3 regions of the Paenibacillus sp. HWE-109 genome follow, and region 3 is predicted to be linked to each of the others. Evidence: riboswitches for the same ligand, from Rfam matches in the RefSeq annotation. Region 3 holds a riboswitch; each other region holds the start of a gene.
What was found. A riboswitch is a leader RNA that binds a small molecule or an ion and turns the genes downstream of it on or off. The one in region 3 is predicted to bind ZMP and ZTP.
Positions count from the first base shown of each region.

Region 1: linked by a shared signal. The riboswitch ahead of LOZ80_RS11680 (phosphoribosylaminoimidazolecarboxamide formyltransferase) and the one ahead of rpiB (ribose 5-phosphate isomerase B) in region 3 are both predicted to bind ZMP and ZTP.
Region 2: linked by a shared signal. The riboswitch ahead of LOZ80_RS16520 (DJ-1/PfpI family protein) and the one ahead of rpiB (ribose 5-phosphate isomerase B) in region 3 are both predicted to bind ZMP and ZTP.

Region 1 is NZ_CP091881.1:2,881,323-2,889,150, forward strand. Features, by position in the region: gene LOZ80_RS11665 (extracellular solute-binding protein) at 1-258, shown strand, start outside; gene LOZ80_RS11670 (DMT family transporter) at 314-1,207, shown strand; gene LOZ80_RS11675 (class I SAM-dependent methyltransferase) at 1,292-1,954, opposite strand; ZMP/ZTP riboswitch at 2,172-2,251, shown strand; gene LOZ80_RS11680 (phosphoribosylaminoimidazolecarboxamide formyltransferase) at 2,302-3,468, shown strand; gene LOZ80_RS11685 (TetR/AcrR family transcriptional regulator) at 3,566-4,168, shown strand; gene map (type I methionyl aminopeptidase) at 4,174-4,920, shown strand; gene LOZ80_RS11695 (SMI1/KNR4 family protein) at 5,184-6,602, opposite strand; gene LOZ80_RS11700 (hypothetical protein) at 7,583-7,828, shown strand, end outside.
Region 2 is NZ_CP091881.1:3,872,467-3,880,294, reverse strand. Features, by position in the region: gene LOZ80_RS16535 (ABC transporter substrate-binding protein) at 1-826, shown strand, start outside; gene LOZ80_RS16530 (ABC transporter ATP-binding protein) at 848-2,698, shown strand; gene LOZ80_RS16525 (ABC transporter ATP-binding protein) at 2,679-4,418, shown strand; gene LOZ80_RS16520 (DJ-1/PfpI family protein) at 4,983-5,582, opposite strand; ZMP/ZTP riboswitch at 5,644-5,722, opposite strand; gene LOZ80_RS16515 (GlcG/HbpS family heme-binding protein) at 5,873-6,346, shown strand; gene LOZ80_RS16510 (sugar phosphate isomerase/epimerase family protein) at 6,414-7,259, opposite strand; gene kduD (2-dehydro-3-deoxy-D-gluconate 5-dehydrogenase KduD) at 7,244-7,828, opposite strand, start outside.
Region 3 is NZ_CP091881.1:7,383,480-7,391,307, forward strand. Features, by position in the region: gene LOZ80_RS31690 (L-threonylcarbamoyladenylate synthase) at 1-933, shown strand, start outside; gene LOZ80_RS31695 (manganese efflux pump MntP) at 997-1,557, shown strand; gene LOZ80_RS31700 (low molecular weight protein arginine phosphatase) at 1,598-2,170, shown strand; ZMP/ZTP riboswitch at 2,229-2,309, shown strand; gene rpiB (ribose 5-phosphate isomerase B) at 2,412-2,870, shown strand; gene LOZ80_RS31710 (TIGR01440 family protein) at 2,885-3,490, shown strand; gene glyA (serine hydroxymethyltransferase) at 3,551-4,801, shown strand; gene LOZ80_RS31720 (helix-turn-helix domain-containing protein) at 4,879-6,093, opposite strand; gene LOZ80_RS31725 (NtaA/DmoA family FMN-dependent monooxygenase) at 6,322-7,626, shown strand; gene LOZ80_RS31730 (LLM class flavin-dependent oxidoreductase) at 7,630-7,828, shown strand, end outside.

The sequences.
Region 1 (7,828 bases), 4.5 Mb from region 3:
CAGGAAGCTCCTAAATATCGATTCCCTACATACAACAGACTGCCTGTTCTGACACTGGAAGAAGCGGCTTCGGTCACTGTTTCTAATGATCAATTGTACAAATTTTACACAACATCAATAAGTAAATTTATTTTGGGTGATACACCGATGAGCGAGTGGGATAAATTCACCCAGGATCTGGATAAATACGACTTGAAGAAACTTCTCACTACGTATCAGACCGCATTGGACCGACAAAAAGCGAATGCAAGTAAATAAGGGATGAAAGAACAGAAGTAAGCATGATTTGCTTATATCGCTAGGAGTGGCTGCAGTGGCATATTTTTCATTAATTTTAGCGGTACTCATATGGGGTTTGTCTTATATATTCATGAAAGATGGAACGGCTCAGTATCCGAAGGATTTGTTTCAATTATGGCGGTATGTGCTTGTGAGTGCGATCTACGTCATTATTTTCTACAAATCGATCAGGAGAATTAAGGCGAAATTGTGGGTAGCAGGCTTGTTCAAACTAGGGCTGGCCAACTTCGTACTCAGCTTTTTTTCCATATATGCGATACAATATACGACTCCGACGAGGATCGTCATGATTAATAGCCTGATCGTTGGCGTTGTTCCCTTATTGCAATATATACACTATAAGACGCAGATTAGTCTGAATGAGAAAATGGCAATAGGCATATCCTTGATAGCGATAACTTTTTTGCTTGAGCCATACAAGCTGACTCTTCAGATCGGAGACGTACTGGGCCTCATAGGTATGATTGGGTATGCCTATACAATTGTAATTATGAATCAGTTATTGCAAAAGGAACAAACTTCGGTCATTCAGGTTTCTTTTCTTACCGTAGCGGGTTCGGCATTCTATTTTGGTTTGGTTGCCGTGTATTACGGACTGTTTCATTCTGAATGGTTCTCTGCACAAATAATACCTAGAGATGTCCATACAATTGCAGCAATTGCGTTTATGATCGTCATTGTTTCTATATTTTCCAACCTATTGCAATCGATTGGACAGAGAAAACTGTCATCGGTTGTTGTAGCGATTGTGTTTTGTTTGGAGCCTGTTATAACAGCTGTTTTTGATTACATCCTGCTTGGCAACGTCCCTTCAACAGGCATCATCATTTGCGGATTTCTGCTGGTTCTTGCTACCATAACGGCCTCGATGAAAAAGGTGCGAGCAGAGACATCAGTAGGTGCATGAGTGACAAGAAAAAAACTGCGCTTTGCAGTTAATGGGAGCTGTTGAATCATCGTCGACGCCCCAAAAGGATCCTTCTTTCCCGGTCTATTTATAAAGATAGACAAATAAACTAATGCCCTCTTTTTTGATATGGTAGTTCTTAAATGGTGTTTCGTTTAAAAGTGATTCAAAATCTTTTATTGTGTACGCACCTTGTTTTAGGAAAGTTTTAAATGCGAATTTCACAAAATGCTTGTCAAATCCTTTCATTCCTGTCTGTTTAATCTCATTGTTAATATCTTCAGAGGTTGCCTCATGATTCATGTCGATGATTAGGGATGTTCCACCTTCTTTCAGCACTCGATGCATTTCACACAGCGCCTTTGACGGATCCTTAAAGTTCTTGAATGCAGCACTGCAAACAATAAAATCAAAAAAGTTATCTTCGGATGGTAGATTAGATGCGTTACCTTCCTTAAAATCAACGGAGACATTTGCTTCTTTTGCATTATTTTTTTCTATTTTCACAAAGTCTGCGCTTATCTCGACTCCTGTAACGTTAAACCCTTTCTTGGCGAGTTCAATCGACAAATAACCCGGCCCAGGCGCAACTTCCAAAATATGTGCATTTGTGCCGACTAAAGCTGCAACTTCATTCGCGTAATCTTGCATTTGAGTCATTCGACTTTTGCGAGAATTCTTATCGTACCACTTTGCAGTTAAGCCATAAATTCCGACATCTTTATTTTTTCGTTTGTTTTTCATCATATACATATATCTCCTTTATAGTGAAATCGATTCCTTTTGCATCTTATCGATTTCATTATATGGGATGGATTAGCGTGCCTGAACCATCCGACGGATGAAATGCAGCTCCGTCTTCAGACGGAGTCGTCTTAATTGAATAACCAAGAGAATTGGAACAACATGAGCATCCATATGCATTGTAAATAATGACTCCATTGTGTAAAATTGTCTTAAGAATTAATCTGTGTGTTACTGGCGCGAACATGGTGAACCATGAGGGAGCACGCAGAATAGCAGCCGTACGCCTGGGCAAAGTATTTGGACTAAAGTCTGAATACTTTTTTTATTTTCTGAGAGGGGTTTTTTGAATGGAAGATATTAATCTGCGGTATGGAATGAATCCACATCAAAAGAAGGCAAAGATTTATTCTGGAGAAAAACTACCTATAAAGATCTTAAATGGCGAGGCAAGTTACATTAACTTTTTAGATGCATTAAACGCTTTCCAACTAGTTCGAGAACTTAGACAAAGTATCGGTCTACCGGCAGCAGCATCCTTTAAGCATGTAAGCCCAGCTGGTGCAGCTGTATATTCTCCGTTGTGTGACTCGCTTGTTAAATCTTATTTTGTTGAAGGCTTAGAGCTATCCCCATTGGCCAGCGCTTACGCAAGAGCCAGAGGGGCGGATCGGATGTCTTCGTTTGGTGATTGTGCGGCTTTTAGTGATAAAGTTGATGTAACAGTAGCGAATTTACTCAAAAAAGAGGTCTCCGATATCATTGTTGCACCAGGATATGACGAGGATGCTCTGATACTTTTAAAAAAGAAAAAGAACGGAAATTATCTCATTTTAGAGATCGATCCTGATTATGTACCCAATCCAATCGAACAAAGATCAGTCTACGGTATTACAATGGAACAAGAAAGAAATGATGCAGCGATATCGGTAGAAATCTTCAATAACATTGTAACCAAGCAGCGAATAATTCCTGATAACTCTAAAAGGGATCTTCTCGTTGCAATGATCACCCTCAAATACACACAATCAAACTCTGTTTGTTTTGCGCTTGACGGACAAACCATTGGAATTGGTGCAGGGCAACAATCACGAATTCATTGTACGCGACTTGCAGCTGAAAAAGCTGATAATTGGTGGTTAAGACAACATCCAATCGCACAACAAATGGTTTTCCGTGCCGGAATATCCCGTACTGAAGTAAATAATGCCATTGATGGTTGGACGAATGAGGACTTTACACCTGCCGAAGAAAAGCAATGGAAACAATATTTTAATAGGGTACCTGAACGACTTGCGAAGGCAGAGAAACAAAATTGGTTAACAGGCTTAAAAGAAGTTTCATATACTTCTGACGCTTTTCTGCCTTTCCGTGATAATATTGACCGGGCTGTTCAGAGTGGAGTGAGGTACCTGGTCCAAAGCGGTAATTCGTTGCGTGATGAGCAAGTTATTGAAGCTGCAAACGAATATGGAATTGTAATGGCCTATTCGAATATCCGTTCATTTCATCATTAATTTGTCACTAATTAAAGTTGAAGTACTTGATCCTTACAGCTAAATGATGTATATTGTTTTAAATTGACATTACAGCAGGTCTAAAAAAGGAGGAGCCATGTCACCACGTACCAAAGAACAAAATGACGCGATCCGGGAGATGCGGATGGACCAAATTATGCAAGCGGCTGCGGAAGTATATTTGGAAAAAGGCATTCAATTGGAAATACGCGATGTTGCGGTAAAGGCAGAGCTCGGCTACGGAACTGTGTATCATTACTACAAAAATAAGCACATGCTGTTGGAAGATTTACTGTGGGATGCCCTGAATCGAACGGAGTCGGCAGTGAAGCCCGCTTTGACGGGGGACAGTGACAGTTTGCTTAAAGCGGAGTCGTTCTCCAGGTTGCTTCTGCGGGAGTGTATCAAGGATCCTTCCGTCTTTATTTTGTTAAAAACGGTTGCAGATAATTTCCATCACTTCCCGGGAAACCGGTTCATTAAGCTGTTTACCGATTTTCAGGAACGAATCTATTTGCCGTTTGTGGACATGATTCGTGAAGGGATCGGTTCCAAATCACCAGAGAAAACAGCTAATTTGATATTTGGCTCGCTCGTTGGCTGCGCAGCATTGAACATCCACCACAATATGCGGAACGAGATGGATGTGGAAGGGTTCGTCGACATGATTTTTTTGGGCATACAATCAAAGGAGAGATGAATGGAATGATCATCCTGAAATCGAGAGCAGAAATTGAAGAAATGAGAAAAGCCGGCGGAATTGTCGCTGCTTTTCATCAAACAATCGCAGGTATGATTCGTCCGGGTGTCACGACGCTCGATATCGAGTCGTTCGCGGTGCGGTTCCTGAAGGATAATGGCGCCAAGGCTTATACGATAGGCTACAACGGCTATCCATTTGCGACATGTGCGTCTGTCAATGACGTCATTGCCCATGGTTTTCCGAACCGGAAGCCGCTCAAGGAAGGCGATATCGTCACAATTGACATTGTCGCGGAAGCTGATGGCTGGATCGGCGATTCAGCTTGGTGTTATGCAGTTGGCGAGGTGTCGGAAGAAGCGCGTAAGCTGATGCAGGTAACGAAGGAATCCTTATATCTTGGTATCGACAAAGCTGTCGTCGGTAACCGGATCGGCGATGTGATGCACGCGGTTCAAACCCATGCCGAGCGAAACGGATTCTCGGTGGTGCTCGATCTTCTCGGTCATGGTGTAGGAAGGGAGATGCACGAGGAACCTAATTATACCCATGTCGGGAATCCGGGCAAAGGGTTCCGCTTGAAGGAAGGGATGGTTCTTACGATCGAGCCGATGCTAAATGCCGGAAAAGCGTTAATGACGATTGATGCCGACGGATGGACAGCCAGAACCGCTGACGGCTCGCTTTCCGCACAGTACGAGCATACAATTGCCATTACTGCGGATGGCCCGATTATTTTGACCGCACAGTAATAAAATCTTCTTACAACTAACGATATGAGTGGACTTGGGATAAGGCGGGACACATGCCCCTAATAATTCATTGCCGATGATGGTCAGCAGCTTGGCCGAATTCGCCAAATTTCCGATTACGACCGGCGGCCTACTTGTTCGACATATTTAGAAAAGGATTGAGTCAATACGAAGGAGCGGGGAGCTGAAGCCCGCTCTTTGTTTAACATATAGCTTTAGCTCAGTCCAACTCTGCGTGAGAGAACAGATTGTGAATAAGTACCTCAAGACATATCCTTCGTTTCTTCTGCAGCTGCCAATGCCTGTGCAGCTTCCGCTTCCGCTGAAAGCTTTGCTATCACCGCACTGCGTGCCTCGTCCGTGAAACGGAGAACTCCATTCTCCTGAACGATAAGGCCTTCCCCGATCCGCCCATCCAGCCAATCGCTGATGAAGCCGGGAGCGTACCCTCCTTGGCCGAATTCGCCGCCGAAAGCGATCATTTGATCATAGGTATCCAAATACTGCTGACGGCTGGTAGTCGGGAATGCGTTGGTGTAAAGCCAGAACTGCACATCGTACATGAGATGAGACCGTTCATCCGCATGAAATGAGAAATGGCCTTTCTCCTGGACGATCCGGGTACAGACGCTGCGTATTTTGGACGCCAGCCCGTCCACCTCAGAGGCATGACCGCAGAGTTCCGTGAGCAGGGGAGAGAATTTTCCTACAGCCACTTTGCGCAGATCGTTCTCTTTATCTTCTTCAGAAGTGTCATATTCCTCATCACTCACCAGACCGCGGATGAACGTCTCGAAGTCCGGCGCCAAGAATGTTATCTCGTAATCATCTTCCTGATCGACGTGAATGACTGAAGGTTCGCCGTCCTTCCCACAGTGACGGTAATCCAGCATCACGACATCGTGCCCTGCCGAAGGGCAGTCACAGATGACTACGCCGATATCCGGATAACCCCACTCTTCAATCATGAACGGACTGCCGAGATCACCGCAAATCGAGTAGCTTTTGTCGCGGCCGATCCCCATAATTCCCGTTATTGCAATATGATCCTCAGCCCAAGAGGTAGCTTCATCTGTCGGGAAGGATGTATGTTGGGGAATGCCCCCGTTCTGATGCTTCATCAGAGCGATATAGGCTGCCGGCAGCTTATAGCCGAGTTCTTCTTCTATAGAAGAAATCAGCTCATCCGTAGGCGGATCAGAGACATATTGTTCTCTGGCATAGTTACTGTCTTCCCAGAAACTGTCGAGATCCATACCTTCAAAAGGGATCGCTCCCTGGTCTTTCTGTTGTTGGCTAAGTCTGTACCGGGATTCAGCATTTTGCTGTTTTTTCCATTTGCTTTGGCTCCAATCTAGCAATCTGGCTGAATGCTGATCGCCAGGATCCAGCTCCAGCGCGGTGCTTAGCACACCTGCCGCATCCTCATACCGCTTCATATAATAATAGGAATAGCCTACGCGAAAATACCACAATGGATCATTTTTTCCCTGCTCAGCAATGAGAGCAAATTGTTCCAGTGCTTTGTCATACAAACTCAGATTGTTATAAGCCCGACCCATGCTGCTGATCATGTCGTAATCCCTAACCACTGAGGGAATCTTCATCAGAGTGTCTACGATTTGCTGGTGTTCTTCCTCCTCATGCCACTGCATGATCTGTGCGCTTAGCTCTTGTTCCATCGTTGCCGTCTGCCTCCCAAGTGTGAAAATATGATTTTCTCTATTTTACCAGAGAGAAGGCAATGAATGGAATTGTTTACCGGCATTATGAAGTCTGCCTCGGTCTGCAGAACATTATTGTAAAGACATCCAACTGCTGTCCATTCAAGGAGCCAAATTCTTATTAATTAACGCAGTGATACTCCAGCTGTCTCGCGCGGAAAGGGAGGGAACTGCAGGGCGCGATTCTAGCGAAATGTGGCATTATCGGGGGGAGGGGAACTACAGGGCGCTATTTTAGCCAAAAGTGTAATTATCGGGAGGTGGAGGGAACTATAGGGCGCTATTTTGCTGTTTGCTGGGAAAATTAGCTGATTTCGTTGAAATAAGACCCTGTAGTTCCGCTATGACCCCCGCATCCCTGCTTTTTGCCTAAATAGCGTCCTCTAGTTCCCTTACTAGGTTTTGCGCTAAGAAGAAACTGTTCTAGTAGACAGCCGGTGATAAACCCATTGGCCTGTTGTGCCAACCGGTTAAAGTTACAATAAAGTGATAAAACTGCAGAATTCACAAATAGCTCAAAAATAGCGAACTGGGCAAAAGAAGCCGTAGCTTACGTATCAGCAACTAAGGATAAGTTAAATCAAGCAACAATAATGGGCAGTATGAACGATAATCAATTCTGTCCAAGTGCTAACTTAACAAGGCAGCAAGCATTTATTGTGGTGAAAAGACTATTAATTCAAATTAATGCAGCTGGAGCGGCATTCAGATGCCCGGCAATTAGTTTCTGATAATAATGAAAGCCATGCGTCGATTCATCGATCTGGACCCGGATGTCGGAGAGGTTCACAAGAGATATTCATTCAGTTTTACACGGCAGGGTAGGGGGATGAATTGACAAGTAAAAAGACATCTGTGCATAGTCCAAACATGATCAATCAACATAAGATGTCAAGAAAGATTATTTCATTTCATTTAAAAGGATGAGTGAGCTGGGAATGAGAACTTTACAGCAGCGTAAAAAAAAGCAAAGACACGTAAATATCGGTCAAAAAGCCATTCCTGCACCATCACCCTCTATCGCCAGACATGTTAAAGAGAACTTAGGAACACCGGTATGTGTAGTGCTTAAGAACGGTTCTCTGTATTACGGAGTTCTAAACCAAATCCAAGGTGACAAAGTCATTCTTCAAGGCTTCAAGGGAAGTCGGAGGTTCTCCCGAAATAAAGCCAACGCCAAAGCG
Region 2 (7,828 bases), 3.5 Mb from region 3:
CGGGCAGAAGGTCACGGTTCCGATAAATCCAAAGCGTATCGCCGATCTTTCGGGATCAACCGAGGAACTTTTGCTGCTCGGGATTAAACCCATTGCCTCAGCGAATGCGGATTATGGAGACCGGAAGGTATTTTCCCCTACAATTAAGGATCTTTTGGGGAAGGATACAGTTAATCTCGGATGGTATGGGGAAGCAATCAGTGTAGAGGCCGTGATGTCAGTTGAACCGGATTTAATTATTCTCGGCAGCTTGTTCAATCAGGAAATGTACGATCAGTTATCGAAAATCGCGCCTACCGTAATTGTCCCGTACCCTTATTATGAGTGGAGAAACCGATTGGATTTCCTAGCCAAGCTTCTTGGAGAAGTAGAAAAGAAAGACAAGTGGTTAGAAACCTACGAAAGCAAGGTCGCAGCATGGAAGAAGAAGTTGGAACCAATTCTTCAAGGTGAGACATTAGCCGTCATTGAAACTTATCCCAAAAATCTAGTCGTCTATTCTTCCACAGGAACGGCTGAGCTTGTTTACATGGATCTGGGCATCAAGAAGGCGACGGGAATTCCAGAACCAGAAGCTTGGGGAGGCATTCAAATCGCTCTGGAAGGATTATCTACGATCAACCCAGACCATTTGATTCTGATGGAGAACAGCGAGAACAAAATGAGTGACAGTCAGGTATGGACCAATATGAAGGCCGTACAGAAGAAGAACATCTACAAGATCACGAATGTTGATAACTATAATTATTCTTATACAGCGTTGGGTCGCATGGTTCTATTGGATAAGCTTGGACAGCTAATTCTGGATAAACATAAACAAAGCTAGGACGAACAGGGAGGATGAGAAATGGATTCGAAAGTTGAAATGAGGAGCTTACTGCAAATTGCCAGTGAGAAAAAAGGGCTGCTGATCGTGGCAAGCTTGTTTTCAGTCATTTCCAGTTTGCTGCAAATCGCTCCTTTTGTCTCTGTGTACATCATCGTTCAAGAGCTTCTGCAGCATGCTGGAGATCCAGCGGGCGCTGATCAGGCACTTATTCTGTATTGGGGTATCTTTGCCTTGGTGGCTTTGATTGGCGCTTTGGTCGCACTGTATATCGGGGGCATGTGTTCACATATCGCAGCCTTCCGTATTCTTTATGAGCTGAGAGTGCGGCTTACGGAGCATATTGCTAAGGTGCCCATGGGTTTTCATACCTCAACAGCAACAGGCGAATTGAAGAAGATTATCGAGGTAAGCGTTGAGAAAATCGAGAAATTTATTGCCCATCAATTGCCCGATATCGTTAGCGCAGTTATGATTCCAATTCTGTTGATTGGCTATTTGTTCTGGATGAATTGGAGTTTGGCGCTTGTGCTGCTGGTCCCCATCGGCATTGGCTTCTGGCTGCAAAGCAAGTTATTCGGCAGCGCGAGCGGTCAGCAAGCTTACCGCGAGTTTCAGCATGCTGTAGAAAACATGAATGCGACAGGCGTGGAATATATTCGGGGCATGCCTGTGGTGAAAATATTCGGGATCAAAGCAGATTCCTTTCTAACGTTCAAGCAAGCGGTTGTCGAGTATCGAAACATTTCGTTGCGAATAACGGATTTATATAAGATACCGTATGGTCTATTTTATGTGATTGTCAGTTCGTTATTCACTTTCGTCGTCCCTGTTGGCATTCTACTCTCAAGCGGCAATGCTGGCAGCCAATCGTTCGCTATTACTTTTCTGCTCTTCATTATTCTTACCCCCAGCTTATCAGTACCCTTGTTGAAATTAATGTTTGTGGGCAGCGGAATGAGAGAAGTGGTGGAGAACAACAAGCGGATCGAAGCGGTTTTCGCGGAATCTATCGTAATGGAGCCGGCTTCACCACAGATCCCAACTGCGTATGATATCACTTTCAAGAATGTCTCCTTCGCCTATGAACGCACAACCAGCAAGAATTTCAAACCGATCTTGAAGGATGTTCATTTTATGGCAAAAGCCGGCGAAATGACGGCCTTAGTTGGTCCTTCGGGCGGGGGCAAATCAACAATTGCCAGTCTATTGCTGCGCTTCTGGGACGTTCAGGAGGGAGAAATCGCAATAGGCGGCGTATCTCTTCGCGATATGGGTACGGAAATGTTGATGGATAAGGTTTCCTTTGTTTTCCAGGACGTGCATCTGTTCTATGATACGATCGAAGCGAATATTCGAATGGGCAATACGGATGCATCCGAAGAAGAAGTGATTGCGGCTGCCAAGACGGCCTGCTGTCATGAATTTATTACGAAGCTTGCTCAAGGTTACGCCACCAAGATCGGGGAAGGCGGCACCTACTTATCTGGTGGCGAGGCGCAGCGAATTGCTATTGCGCGGGCCTTGCTGAAGAATGCCCCCATTCTGGTGCTGGATGAAGCGACAGCCTATGCAGATGCAGAAAATGAAAAGAAGATCCAGCGTGCTCTGGTTGAACTTGTCAAAGGGAAAACGGTTATAATGATCGCGCACCGTTTGTCCACGATTCGTGCTGCCGAGCAGATACTGGTCGTGAAAAAAGGAGAAATCGTAGAGCGGGGAACACATGACGAACTACGGGCCTTGAGCGGATTATATGAACAGATGTGGCAAGCCCATATCAGCTCGGCTTCATGGAAGTTGGGCGTGAAAGAATCTACGCTGACGGATCGCAAGAAGGAGGGCTCAAGCCATGAATCGTTACTTTACTAACATTTCGGGAGGGAATATTCGAAGTTTGTGGCCTTCTGCCTTGGCCGCAATATTGGATGGGATCGTTAAAGTGATTCCAGCGGCGCTGTTAGTTGATCTTTTCAACACATACTACATTTTCATTGCTGATCCCAATAAAGCTTTAAATGTCAGCAGGCTTTGGATGGACTGTATTATTTTGTTCGTCTGGCTATTGGTATCGTATGCTACATTTGCGCTGCTGTACGATAAGTCGTATCGCGCAGCTTATACCTTAGCTGCCGAGGGAAGGCTTAAATTGGCCGAGTATCTGCGTCATTTATCCCTAGGCTACTTTGGCAAACGTGATCCCGGTGATTTAACGAATTTATTGTTAGGCGATTACGCGCAAGTGGAGCATACGATTTCTCATAATGTGCCGCAACTTATCACGGCCATTATGCTGCCAATCTTAGCGTTAGTTGGCTTGGTATTCCTCGATTGGCGAATGTCACTGGCCATGTTTATGGCTATACCGTTGGGCGTGCTGCTATTATGGCTGACAGACACGCTTCAGGCACAGCTCAGCAGGAATCATGTTCAAGCCAAGAATGAAGCAGCAAGTCGGATGCAAGAATATTTAACTGGCATTCGTGAAATTAAAGCACATAATCTGGGCGGGAAAAGATTCGAACGATTGCGTTTGTCCTTTGATCGCTTGATGCGTGCATCTATTCGCCTGGAAGGTATCATGGGACCCGTGATTATGGGAGCCATGCTGCTGACTCGGTCCGGGATGACAATTATGATTGTTGTCGGCAGTTATCTATTGGCAAGCGGAACACTTACACTTCCCGTCTTTCTCCTATTTTTGTTGGTGGGGAGCCGAATTTTTGAGCCATTGACCCTGGTGCTGATGAGCTATGGCGAAATGCGCTATTCCGCTTATAGTGCGCAGCGAATTATGGATGTGCACAGGGAACAGCCGATGCAGGGGACTTACAGCATAAAGCCGTATGGCTCGATTGTTTTCGATCGGGTAACCTTTGGTTATGATGCTCATTCGCCTGTGTTGAAAGACATGTCTTTCACCATTGAGCCCCGAACGATCACAGCCTTGGTGGGGCCTTCTGGCAGCGGGAAGAGTACCGTAACCCGCCTCATTGCCCGCTTCTGGGATGTAGATCAGGGGTCGATCAGCATTGGCGGGCAATCGCTCCGTGATGCCGATCCAGAGAAACTTTTCAAGCATATTTCGATGGTATTCCAAGATGTGTATCTGTTCCAGGATACCATCGGCAATAACATCCGAATCGGGAATATGGAAGCTACTCAGGAAGAGGTAGAAGAAGCAGCCAAGCGTACGTGCTGCCACGAATTCATCTCCCAATTGCCACAAGGTTATGACACGCCGGTGGGAGAAGGTGGCTCCACGCTATCAGGCGGGGAGAAGCAGCGACTTTCCATTGCGCGCGCATTATTGAAAGATGCCCCGATCGTGCTGCTTGACGAAGCGACGGCCTCGCTCGATCCCGAGAACGAATCCGCTGTGCAGCAGGCCATTAATGAGTTGGTTGCGAATAAAACTCTGATTATCATCGCCCACCGCCTAAAAACCATTCAAAACGCAGACAGCATTCTAGTGCTGGATCAAGGTCAGCTTGTTCAAAGAGGCACGCATAGCGAGCTAATCTCGCAGAATGGTATTTATGCGAATCTATGGAATTTGCAGCAGGATTCTGATGGTTGGCAAGTGAAGTAGCGGAAGATGTGCAGCTTTTTTGCTCCTCCTCCTAAGCTAAACAGGAAAAGCTCCTGCTATTTTATCGATTTCCGCCTGAAAAGTTGGATTACATGGAAAAGCTCCCTCTACTTCTGATGAATGCTCGCTGAATTGCGATATTCTCAGAAGATAGAGGGAGTTTTTCCCGTTAGATGGCGGAATAGAGTGGTTTTGACAAAAATAGCAGGAGGAATTCCTGTTAATAGTTTTGTAGATATCACAGAATATAGCCCTGCGCGATAGTAAGGATAGTCCATCTTCACTTGTACTTGCTGCACAAACCCGGAATCCGTAAGGGATTCAACGACAAACAAGCCTAAGTAGCGGAAGATGTGCAGTTTTTTTGCTTCTCCTCCTAAGCTAACAGGAAAAGCTCCCGCTATTTTATCGATTTCCGCCTGAAAAGTTGGATTAAATGGAAAAGCTCCCTCTACTTCTGATGAATGCTCGCTGAATTGCGATATTCTCAGAAAATAGAGGGAGTTTTTCCCGTTAGATGGCGGAATAGAGTGGTTTTGACAAAAATAGCAGGAGGAATTCCTGTTAAATTAGTTTTGTAGATATCACAGAATATTGCCCTGCGCGATAGTAGGGATAGTCCATCTTCACTTGTACTTGCTGCACGAACCCGGAATCCGTAAGGGATTCAACGACAAACAAGCCTAAGTCGAGCGAGGCCGAAACGCCGCCTCCGGTAAAGAGATTTCCGTCTTTGACAAGGCGTGTTTCGATAACCTCCGCACAGTAAGGGGCTAATAATTCATAAGCTGATGGATTGGTTGTGGCCTTCTTGCCTTTAAGAAAACCGGCTGCCCCAAGCAGCAATGCGCCTGTGCAGACAGAAACTTTGTAAGTCGCGGCAGATGCAGTTTGGAGCCATGCGATAAAGTCAGCATCATATCGTAGTTGACGGGTTGCAAATCCACCGGGGACAAATACCAAACCATAACCGGAAAGATCGGGAGAGACACGATTAGCTTTCATTGTTAACCCGCGATCATCGGTTATTTCCTCTTGCATGGCACAGAAGTCCCAGGAAACATCAGCTTTTGCCCCCAGTATCCGCAGCCAAGTAATTGCTTCATAGAACCCTGTGAAGTCTAGCGTTGTTACACCATCAAACAAAACGAAGGCAATTTTCATAGTGATGCACCTGACCTTTCTATTGTCCATAAAACAAAAAAAGCACTTGATCTGTGATCAAATACTTTGCCCAGGCGTACGGCTGTCTGCAATGTGCTCCCTCATGGTACCCCATGTTTACGCCAGTTACACATCGGTTCAATTACAAGTATTTTACAATTGTTATCCTAAAACTTCAATCTCATTTTTCGAACGAACAGCAAGACTTATTCCTGTGTTATCCCCATATGAATGGAAGAGGAGTTTGCACTCAGGCGAATAGGAGTTTACAGGGAGGAGGGGGTCCATGCATGAAATCCGTATTAAAATTGGAATTAGAAGAAGCGAAGGTCATGATAGAAGCGGGTATTGAAGCAGCAAGAGCGGCCGGCACAGCGGAGACGATCTGCATTGTCGATGATGGCGGGTACTTGATTGCGTTGGAACGAATGAATGGCGCTCGGAATACGAGTCCGGACATGGCGATTGCCAAAGCCTTCACCGCCAGCGGTCACAGGCGTTCGACGCATTTATTCACGCAGCCTGGGGGGCCGGCGACGATACATGGGGAAGCTTTTGGCATACATGCGATGATGCCGGGCAAGTTTGCTATTTTCGTTGGCGGCATTCCTATTGTGGTTAATGGAACTGTCATCGGGGGTGTCGGTGTCAGCGGAGGGGCCGGGGAAGATGATATTGCTGTTGGTGTTGCTGCACTGAAGGCGCTGCAGCGTCATTTGGGGAATTCTTATACGGTTCTAACGGAGCCGGATATCAAAAAGTAAGCGATTTAACGAGCCCCAAAGGGGCTGCTTTCAAGTAGATATAACTACTTAAAGGCAGCCCTGATTTTTATCCCAGTAGACCTCTTACATATTGAATGGTGGCATCCAAATTATCATCGGAGACCATCTCTAACGAAATATCAACGCCTGGCTTGGCTTGATGAAGCTTGTCCAGAAAGGATTTTGTTTGGAAAATACCATGCCCTGAGCGCACGGCCTCGAGTGTATCACTTTGCACGTTAACATCCTTCAAATGAGCAAGAACGATCCGGTCTCCGAAGGCAGCAAAAGCTTGATCGAGAAATGCTTCCTGCGATTCAATTGCCGCGATCGGGAGCAAGTTGACCGGATCAAAGACGACGCCCAGATTGCTGGAGGGAACTTCTTCCAGAATCCGTGCCATTTTTGCACTGCTGGACAGTGTATGTGTGGCAACAGGCTCCAAACCGATGAAAACACCCCAGCGTTCCGCTTCCTCTGCTAGTTCCTCGACGGTTTGTTTAAGTGTCGTCCAGCCAATATCTTCATAACGCTCAGCATCGTGAGCGAGATAAGTCGTTAATTCAGCGGTTTCTGTTGCGACGATGGAAGTCCCGAAATCTCGGGCAAATCGCAGATGCTCTTTGAACCGATTGATCTCAAGACGCCGCTGCTGCGGGTCTGGATGAATCGGATTGATATAGCAGCCGAGTACGCCGATACGTATGCCAGAACGATGAAACTGCTCGCCGATATGGTTCGCTAGTGCGGGACTGAGTTTGCCAATACTTGTGTCGATATCACGAATCGCTTTGCTGAGCGCCAATTGTACGAAGTCGACGCCTCGTCCGCTAAGCTTCTCCGTTAGTTGCTTCAGTGGCAGCTGTCCGACTGTATGAGCTAACGTGCCAATCCCCATTATCTCGCCATCCATCCGCCGTCCACGCAAAGCACGTGACCGTTCATATAGTCTGAAGCTGTGGAGGATAAGAAGACAACCGGACCTTTGAGATCCTCCGGAGATCCCCAACGACCTGCCGGAATACGATCGGTGATCGATTGTGTGCGTTTCTCGTCTTTTAGAATTGGTGCTGTGTTGTTCGTTGTCATATAACCAGGAGCAATCGCGTTGATCTGAATGCCTTTTCCAGCCCATTCGTTGGCTAGCGCTTTCGTCACGCCGGCAATCGCATGTTTGCTCGCTGTATAGCCAGGCACGTTAATACCGCCTTGATAAGTGAGCATGGAGGCGATATTGATGATTTTGCCGCTGCCGCGTTCAATCATATGGCGTCCAATCAATTGGCATAAGAAAAAGGCGGAGTTCAAGTTTAAGTCAATGACGTCATGCCAATCTTGACGGCCATGATCAACAGCTGGCGTACGGCGGATGATGCCCGCATTATTCACGAGAATGTCGATACTGCCATAGAAACCGATTGCTTTATTCACAACATCCTCCAGGATGTCTTCGTTGCTAAGATCTGCCGCTATCAGTTCGGC
Region 3 (7,828 bases):
GCCACGAACACGGAAGCTGTGGAGCGTATTTTCAAAGCCAAGGGGAGACCTTCGGATAACCCGCTGATTGTCCATATCGCTGATAGGACGCAGCTTTCAGGGCTAGTGGAGATGGAAAGTGTCACCTTAGATCACCAGCGGCTTATGGATGTTTTCTGGCCGGGACCGCTAACTATTGTGCTGCCTGTGCGAACGGGCGGCATTTCGCCGTTGGTAACGGCTGGCCTTGCTACGGTGGGGATACGTATACCGGATCATCCTGTTGCTTTGGAGCTTCTGCGTGAAGCCGGGCTGCCGATCGCGGCTCCTAGCGCCAATAGCTCAGGACGTCCGAGTCCGACTTTGGCGGAGCATGTCAGGGACGATTTGGACGGACGCATTGGCGGTCTTGTGGACGGTGGCGCAACGGGTGTTGGCGTGGAGTCCACTGTGATTCAGCTGGCGGACGGTGAATTGTATATTCTTCGTCCCGGGGGCGTAACCGCGGAGCAGCTGCGGTCGGTACTTCCGAATCTGCGAATGCATGAACCGGAGCGGGAAGATGTAGGAGCTTCAGAAACGCCGCGAGCTCCGGGAATGAAGTACACGCATTATGCACCGCAAGGCTTTATGCATATTGTGCAGGGAGATCACGCTGAAGCTGTGATGGCTTGGATTCAGCAAGATATTCGGGCTGCCCGAGCACGAGGTGAATCCACAGGTGTGCTTACTTTCGAAGAGAGAGCCTCGCAGTATGACGCTGATCTGGTTATTGCTTGCGGGTCGTTGTCGGAACCGGCATCGATTGCTCATGGCCTGTATGCGGCGTTAAGACAATTCGATCAACAAGGTATAGCTTACATTGTGGCAGAAGGCTGCCCCGAAGTCGGAATTGGCCTTGCCATTATGAATCGTCTGCGCAAAGCAGCCGGTCACAGGCTTGTACGTGTTTAGCTAGCATGATTCCCTGTTTGTCCGCATATCTTGGGAGAGAAAGCGGACAAGGGGGATAGCACGATGCACGTATCTGGTGTGGAATTGGGACAGCTGGTCACGATTATTATTATGGCGATCGCTCTCGGTCTGGATGCTTTTTCTTTGGGCATAGGCATAGGCATGAAAGGGATTCGTTTGCTGGATATTTTGAAAATTAGCCTCGTGATTGGACTATTTCACATTATTATGCCTCTTATGGGGATGTTCATGGGACAATATGTCTCGTTGCTCCTTGGTAATGTAGCTACTGCGGCAGGGGGATGCCTGCTTATTCTACTAGGCTCACATATGGTGTATAGTTCGATTCGCGGAGAAGAAGCGACCGCCTTTGATCATAGAACGTTATGGGGGTTAATGATTTTCTCGCTTAGCGTCAGTATAGATTCGTTCTCCGTTGGGGTATCGCTGGGCATGTTTGCTACAGATATTGTACTGACAGTACTTATTTTCGGTCTTTTTGGCGGACTGCTATCGATTGCAGGCTTACTGGTTGGCAGACGGGTGAGCGGCTGGGTCGGTGAGTATGGCGAAGCTTTCGGCGGGCTGATTTTATTGGCGTTTGGGATCAAGTTTTTGCTATGATACAATGAAGATATAGAAGCTTTAAGGGAGGGATTTCAAGTTGCGAATTCTATTTGTATGTACAGGAAATACGTGCCGCAGTCCATTAGCAGAAGGTTTGCTGCGTATTCGGGTGCACCAAGAAGGGCTTGCGGCGGAGGTTCGTTCAGCAGGGGTATCGGCCATATCCGGCGGTCCTATTTCTCGGAACAGCGCATCGCTTCTGCAGGAAGCGGGCTTCAAGGATTCGCTGTCATCGCTAGCGATTCAGGAGTCGGAAGTACAGTGGGCCGACCTTATTTTAACCATGACCATGGGGCACAAAAGGACCGTCATTCAGCGGTTTCCTGATGCGATGGAGAAGACGTTTACGCTCAAAGAGTATGTGGAAGACGATACTCGTGTTCGGCAAGCGATTGAAGAGAGAGAGCGCCTCGTGACCGAGGTTCAGCTCAAGCAGGCTCTTTCGCAAGCCGTTTCTGTGGAGGAAAGAAGTCGGATCTACCAGCTCGAGCAGGAAATCCCTGACTATGACATATCCGATCCGTTCGGCGGACCTCTGGAGGTTTATCGGCAAACGGCGGAAGAGATCAGCAGCAGCTTGGATAAATTGGTTAAGAAAATCCGCACGTAGGAAATACGGATACATCTTTACACCTAAGCCGGAATGCGGTAAAATAGACCTATCAATCAAGACTCAATGTAACTGGCGACGAGTGGGAGCAACCACAATGGAGCATTGAGCTATACGGCCGGTCGCCTGGGCAAAAGAGCAACGCGCTTATTCTAGCGTGTCCGCTCTTTTTTTCGTTTTTAGCGCGCTTTGGGATATAATAGGATGGTCGAATTCGAAGAAGATGAGGAGCGTTCTATTCATGAAAATTGCCTTAGGTGCGGATCATGCAGGCTATCGTTTGAAAGATGTAATCATTCCTTTTATTGAATCATTAGGCCATCAGGTTATTGATTATGGCTGCAGCTGTGCAGATTCGGTGGATTATCCCGACTATGCGCTTCAAGTTTGTGAGCAAGTCGTTTCCGGCGGTGCTGATAAAGGAATTCTCATTTGCGGGACGGGCATCGGGATGTCGATTGCCGCGAATAAGGTGCCGGGTATCCGTTGTGCGCTTGTCCATGATCTATTTTCGGCGAAAGCAACGCGTGAGCATAATGACACGAATGTGCTTGCGTTAGGGGAACGCGTTATCGGCCCCGGCGTAGCCGAGGAAATCGTGAAAATCTGGTTGGAAACCGAGTTTTCCCAAGGTGTTCGCCACCAGAACCGCATTAATAAAGTGCAAAGCATCGAAGATCGCTTCACGGTTCAAGCGTAGGAGCGGGCGCCATCATGACAGATTCCATACTTCACCATGTTGCTGAAGGTTTGGAAACGAATCTTCGAGAGTTGATCCAAGTAGGCAGCCTGCGGCCAGGTCATATTCTGGTCATCGGTACGAGCACGAGTGAAATCCTCGGGCATCGGATTGGCACGTCGGGTACGCTGGATGCGGCGAAGCCGATTTATGACACGGTGCAGCGCATTAGCCGCGAATTCGGGCTGCATGTTGCTTTTCAATGCTGCGAACATCTGAATCGTGCTCTCGTTATTGAAGAAGAGCTGTTGCTGCTAACGCCGCAGCTTGAGCCTGTATCCGTGATCCCGGTTCCCAAAGCCGGTGGCTCCATGGCCTCTTATGCCTATCGCCACTTCGCGAAGCCCGTGGTTGTGGAGACGATTCAGGCCCATGCGGGTATCGATATTGGCAGTACCCTGATTGGGATGCATCTGCGTCGTGTCGCTGTTCCTGCAAGGCCGCCAGTGCGAAACCTTGGTCATGCTTATGTGACAATGGCGTTCACACGGCCCAAATTGATTGGCGGTATCCGAGCTGTTTATTCGGCAGATACAGCTGAGCAGCTATACCAGACAGCCGCACCAGATGCGGATTGTTAACTTATTCCCTCGGTGAATGATGATTAAACAGATATGACTATTTTCTAGGAGGAATTTCCCATGACAAGTTTTCTGAACAAACAAGATCCGAAAATCGTAGAAGCAATGAACCTTGAGCTTGGCCGTCAACGCGACAAAATCGAGCTGATCGCTTCTGAGAACATCGTAAGCCAAGCTGTTCTTGAAGCAATGGGTACTGTACTTACGAACAAATATGCAGAAGGCTACCCAGGCAAAAGATACTATGGCGGCTGTGAGTACGTAGACATCGTGGAAGATATCGCTCGCGACCGTGCGAAAGAGCTTTTCGGTGCTGAACACGCGAACGTTCAACCGCACTCCGGCGCACAAGCGAACATGGCTGTTTACTTGGCAGCTCTGAACCCTGGCGACACGGTGCTTGGTATGAACCTTGCACATGGCGGTCACTTGACGCATGGCAGCCCGGTGAATGCTTCCGGTATTCTTTACAACTTCGTCGCTTACGGCGTAAGCGAAAAAGATTTCCGCATCGACTACGACGATGTTCGCAAAGCGGCATTCAAACATAAGCCTCGCATGCTTGTAGCTGGCGCAAGTGCTTACCCGCGTACGATTGATTTCGAAGCTTTGGCATCCATCGCTAACGATGTAGGCGCATTGTTCTTCGTCGATATGGCGCATATCGCAGGTCTGGTTGCTGCTGGTTTGCACCCGAACCCAGTGCCGCACGCGCATTTCGTTACAACAACAACGCACAAAACGCTTCGCGGACCACGTGGTGGTATGATTTTGACGCGCAAAGCTTGGGCTGCAGCGATTGATAAAGCGGTATTCCCTGGTTCCCAAGGCGGTCCTTTGATGCACACAATCGCAGCGAAAGCTGTTTCCTTCGGTGAAGCTTTGCAGCCGGATTTCAAAGTATACGGTCAAAATGTCATCAACAATGCACAAGCATTGGCGACAGCTCTTACGGCTGAAGGCATCAACCTAGTTTCCGGTGGTACGGATAACCACTTGATGCTGATCGACCTTCGCAACCTGAACATCACGGGTAAAGATGCTGAGCACGTGCTTGACGAAATCGGAATTACAGCGAACAAAAATGCGATTCCTTTCGACCCAACTAGCCCGTTCATTACAAGTGGTATCCGTTTGGGTACGCCGGCTGTAACGTCCCGTGGCATGGGTGAAGAAGCGATGAAAACGATCGCCAAAGTTATCGGTCTTACTTTGAAAAACCCGAAAGACGAAGCTGTATTGGAAAAAGCTCGCGGTCTTGTGAAAGATTTGACAGCTCAATACCCGCTTTACCCAGGTTTGACTTACTAATTTTTAACTTATAGAAGAGAAGCTGTCTTTAGGTAGATGATATCTGCTTGAAGGCAGCTTCTTTGTGTTTTTTCAACTTAATAATAATGATCCTGCTGCCAAGCGCCAGCGATCGGATGGACGGGAAGCGTCGGAAGCTTTAACTCCTGAGCAGCGATACGGAGATAGGCGATGTTATATGCAATATCTGTCTGCCGGGTCGAGTCAAAATAACTCAGACGAGTGAGATCTGATTGGTAGAGCGCCGCATCCCATCTAATCTGGGAAATGGAGCGGTGGATGACTTCTTCGGGAAATCCGGTTTCCAGGCTGAAGAACTTGGCTGCTTTGTTAGGCTGTTCCCGCATGAGCCGGTTCGCCAGCAGGTGGGCTTTCAAGTAGGCAACGACCAAGTCCTCATGGGCATGGGCCCAGCCTTCGTCGGCGACGACGCTTGCCATGAAACCAAGCCCCAGTTCTTTGTCAAAAATGGATTTGCCAACACGCTGATGATGCGCCAGGCTGAGGAACGGCTCCCACATAATCGAAGCGCTCAATTTGCCCTGGTGCAGGCTCTGCATGCTTTCTTCGATGGAACGATGAATAATGTTGAGCTCGGTCATATGGTAGGATTCGAGCATCTTCTTCAGTCGAAACTCCGCGTTGGTGCGGAAAGTCGTCGCAATGGGCAGCGTGGCCAGCTCGGAGATGTTTTTCAGGTTCAGGCTCGTAGGGACGACCATCCCGAACCCGTTGCCTTCCGCGGACTTGCCGCCAGCAGCGAGCAGAATGGGACGGAAGTCCGGCAGCAGCCGACTGATGGTATGGCTGACAGAGAGGGCGTAATCGCCGAAAGTAGCCAGATGAATGGTGCCGGCAATCATACCTTTCACGAGCTCCATGCCATCCTTGGCTTGGTGCCATTTGATTTCAATCCGATTCTTGGGGCTGATGCGTCTTAATTCTTCTTCCAAAAGTCCAAACTCCTTGATGATGAGCGGACTCCACATATGGGTTGAGACCGTCGTGTATCCGATGGTGAGGGTCTGGTTGGCAGTCAGGCTAGGAGCCGCTTGTCGAACCTGACCGAACTGCCTGTACCAGCGGACCACTTCGTTCTTGTCAAAATAGATTTCTTTCCCGATCTTCATACTGGGGAGTTGTTTGGTCTTCCGCCAGCGATCTATGGTGGAGCGGCTGACATCCAATTCATTCATGACTTCACTGATATGGATTAAATTAAATTGATCTTTGATCATGTGGGCAACCCTCCTAGCTGTCAAATGATGGGCATTTTCTTCATTTCTGTTCATTCCTCTTTGATCTTTATCATTCAGTTGACGCCAAAAAGAGGGCGTGCTATTTTGTATTAAACCTAGTATATCGATATGAAATAAGGTATTTCAATCTTTTTATTAGAAATAAATAAAAAATAGCTGGCTGGACGACCGGAGGCTAAGAATTTCCCCCTTTATAACAAGGTGGATTCTTAGCCTCTTGTTTATGTCTGATGACAGAGAGGAAAGGTGTTGGGGACGCACATGGGGACAAGAAGAGGGCAGCTGCATCTGGCGTTGTCGGTACAGGGTGCCGGGTATTATCCGGGGAGTTGGCGTCATCCGGAAGTCAAAGCAAGGCAATTGCATGAACCGGACTATTTCTACCGTATCGCACAGCTGGCAGAGCGGGGGAAGTTCGATCTGCTATACCTGGATCGCACTTCCATTGCCGCGCAGCTTCGTGCCACCGGCACGGAGCCGGGGCTGCTGCTCGAGCCTTTCACTTTGCTGGGGGCGCTAGCGTCAGTGACTGCGCACATCGGGCTTGGCGCAGCGATATCGACTTCGGTGACGGAGCCGTTCGCGGCTGCCCGCCAGTTGGCTGCGCTCGACCATCTGAGCGGCGGGCGAATAGCGTGGCTCGCCAGCGCCACGGACTGGCAGGAGCCGCACCGCCGCTATGGTGGTCCGCCTGAGTTGTCGGCTGCCGAGCGTCAAGAGCGCCGTCAGGAGTTCATTGAAGTCGCAGAGCGTCTATGGGACAGCTGGGAGGACAGTGCCGTTATCATTGATAAGGCATCAGGCCGATACATCGACTCGGAGAAGGTGCATCTCATCCACCACACAGGTCCCCACTTTCGGGTGCGCGGTCCGCTAAGTATACCTAGACCGCCGCAAAGGTACCCTGTTCGTCTTGGTCTGAGCAGCGACCAGGGGAACGTGAACAGCGTTGATGCGGAGATTCTTTTCAGTTCCAGGCCAACTATCAGGGCTGCTGCTGATTTCTATGCCAAGCTGGGTAAACAGCGGGAATTCTCCGGGCATTCGCCAGGCAATAGGAAAGTGCTGACGACGCTCTCGCCGATTCTCGGCAGGACGGAGGAGGAAGCGCGTCAGAAAGCGGCAGAATTGAGAGGTCTTGTCGATCCCCATGCGGCGCTTGCGCTGCTGTCTGATTTGTTGGAGGTGGATTTGGCAGCCTATCCGCTGGATGGCCCGCTGCCTGTGATCCCCGCCTTGAGGGCTGCAATGGAAGCAGTGGAGATCACAGCTTCAACGCTGCGCGAACTTACGGGTAGTGTGCTGGAATTAACCGGTACCCATGTCTTTGTAGGAACACCGAAGCAGCTGGCAGATTGGATGGAGGCTTGGTATCAAGCGTACGGAAGCGACGGCTTTCATCTCCAGTTCCCGCTGCTTGAGAGCGGTCTTACGGCATTCGTCCAGGACGTTATTCCTGAGCTGCAGCGGCGCGGGCTTTTCCGAACAGCCTATACAGCGGCAACTCTGAGGGAGCAGGCAGGGCTAACATCGACAGATAACGAGCGAATCAGCAAGGGGGTTTAACGTATGGCAACAACCAAAAAACAACTGCACCTCGGCGTCTTCCTTCTCAATGCCGGTCAGCATACAGGCGGATGGCGCCACCCGGAAACGCAGGCAGAGCGGCTGTTGGATATTTCTTTTTATCAGGATTTCGCCAGACTGTCAGAGCGGGGGAAATTCGATACGATTCTAATACTGGAACAGATCGCTATTGGGGAGCAGA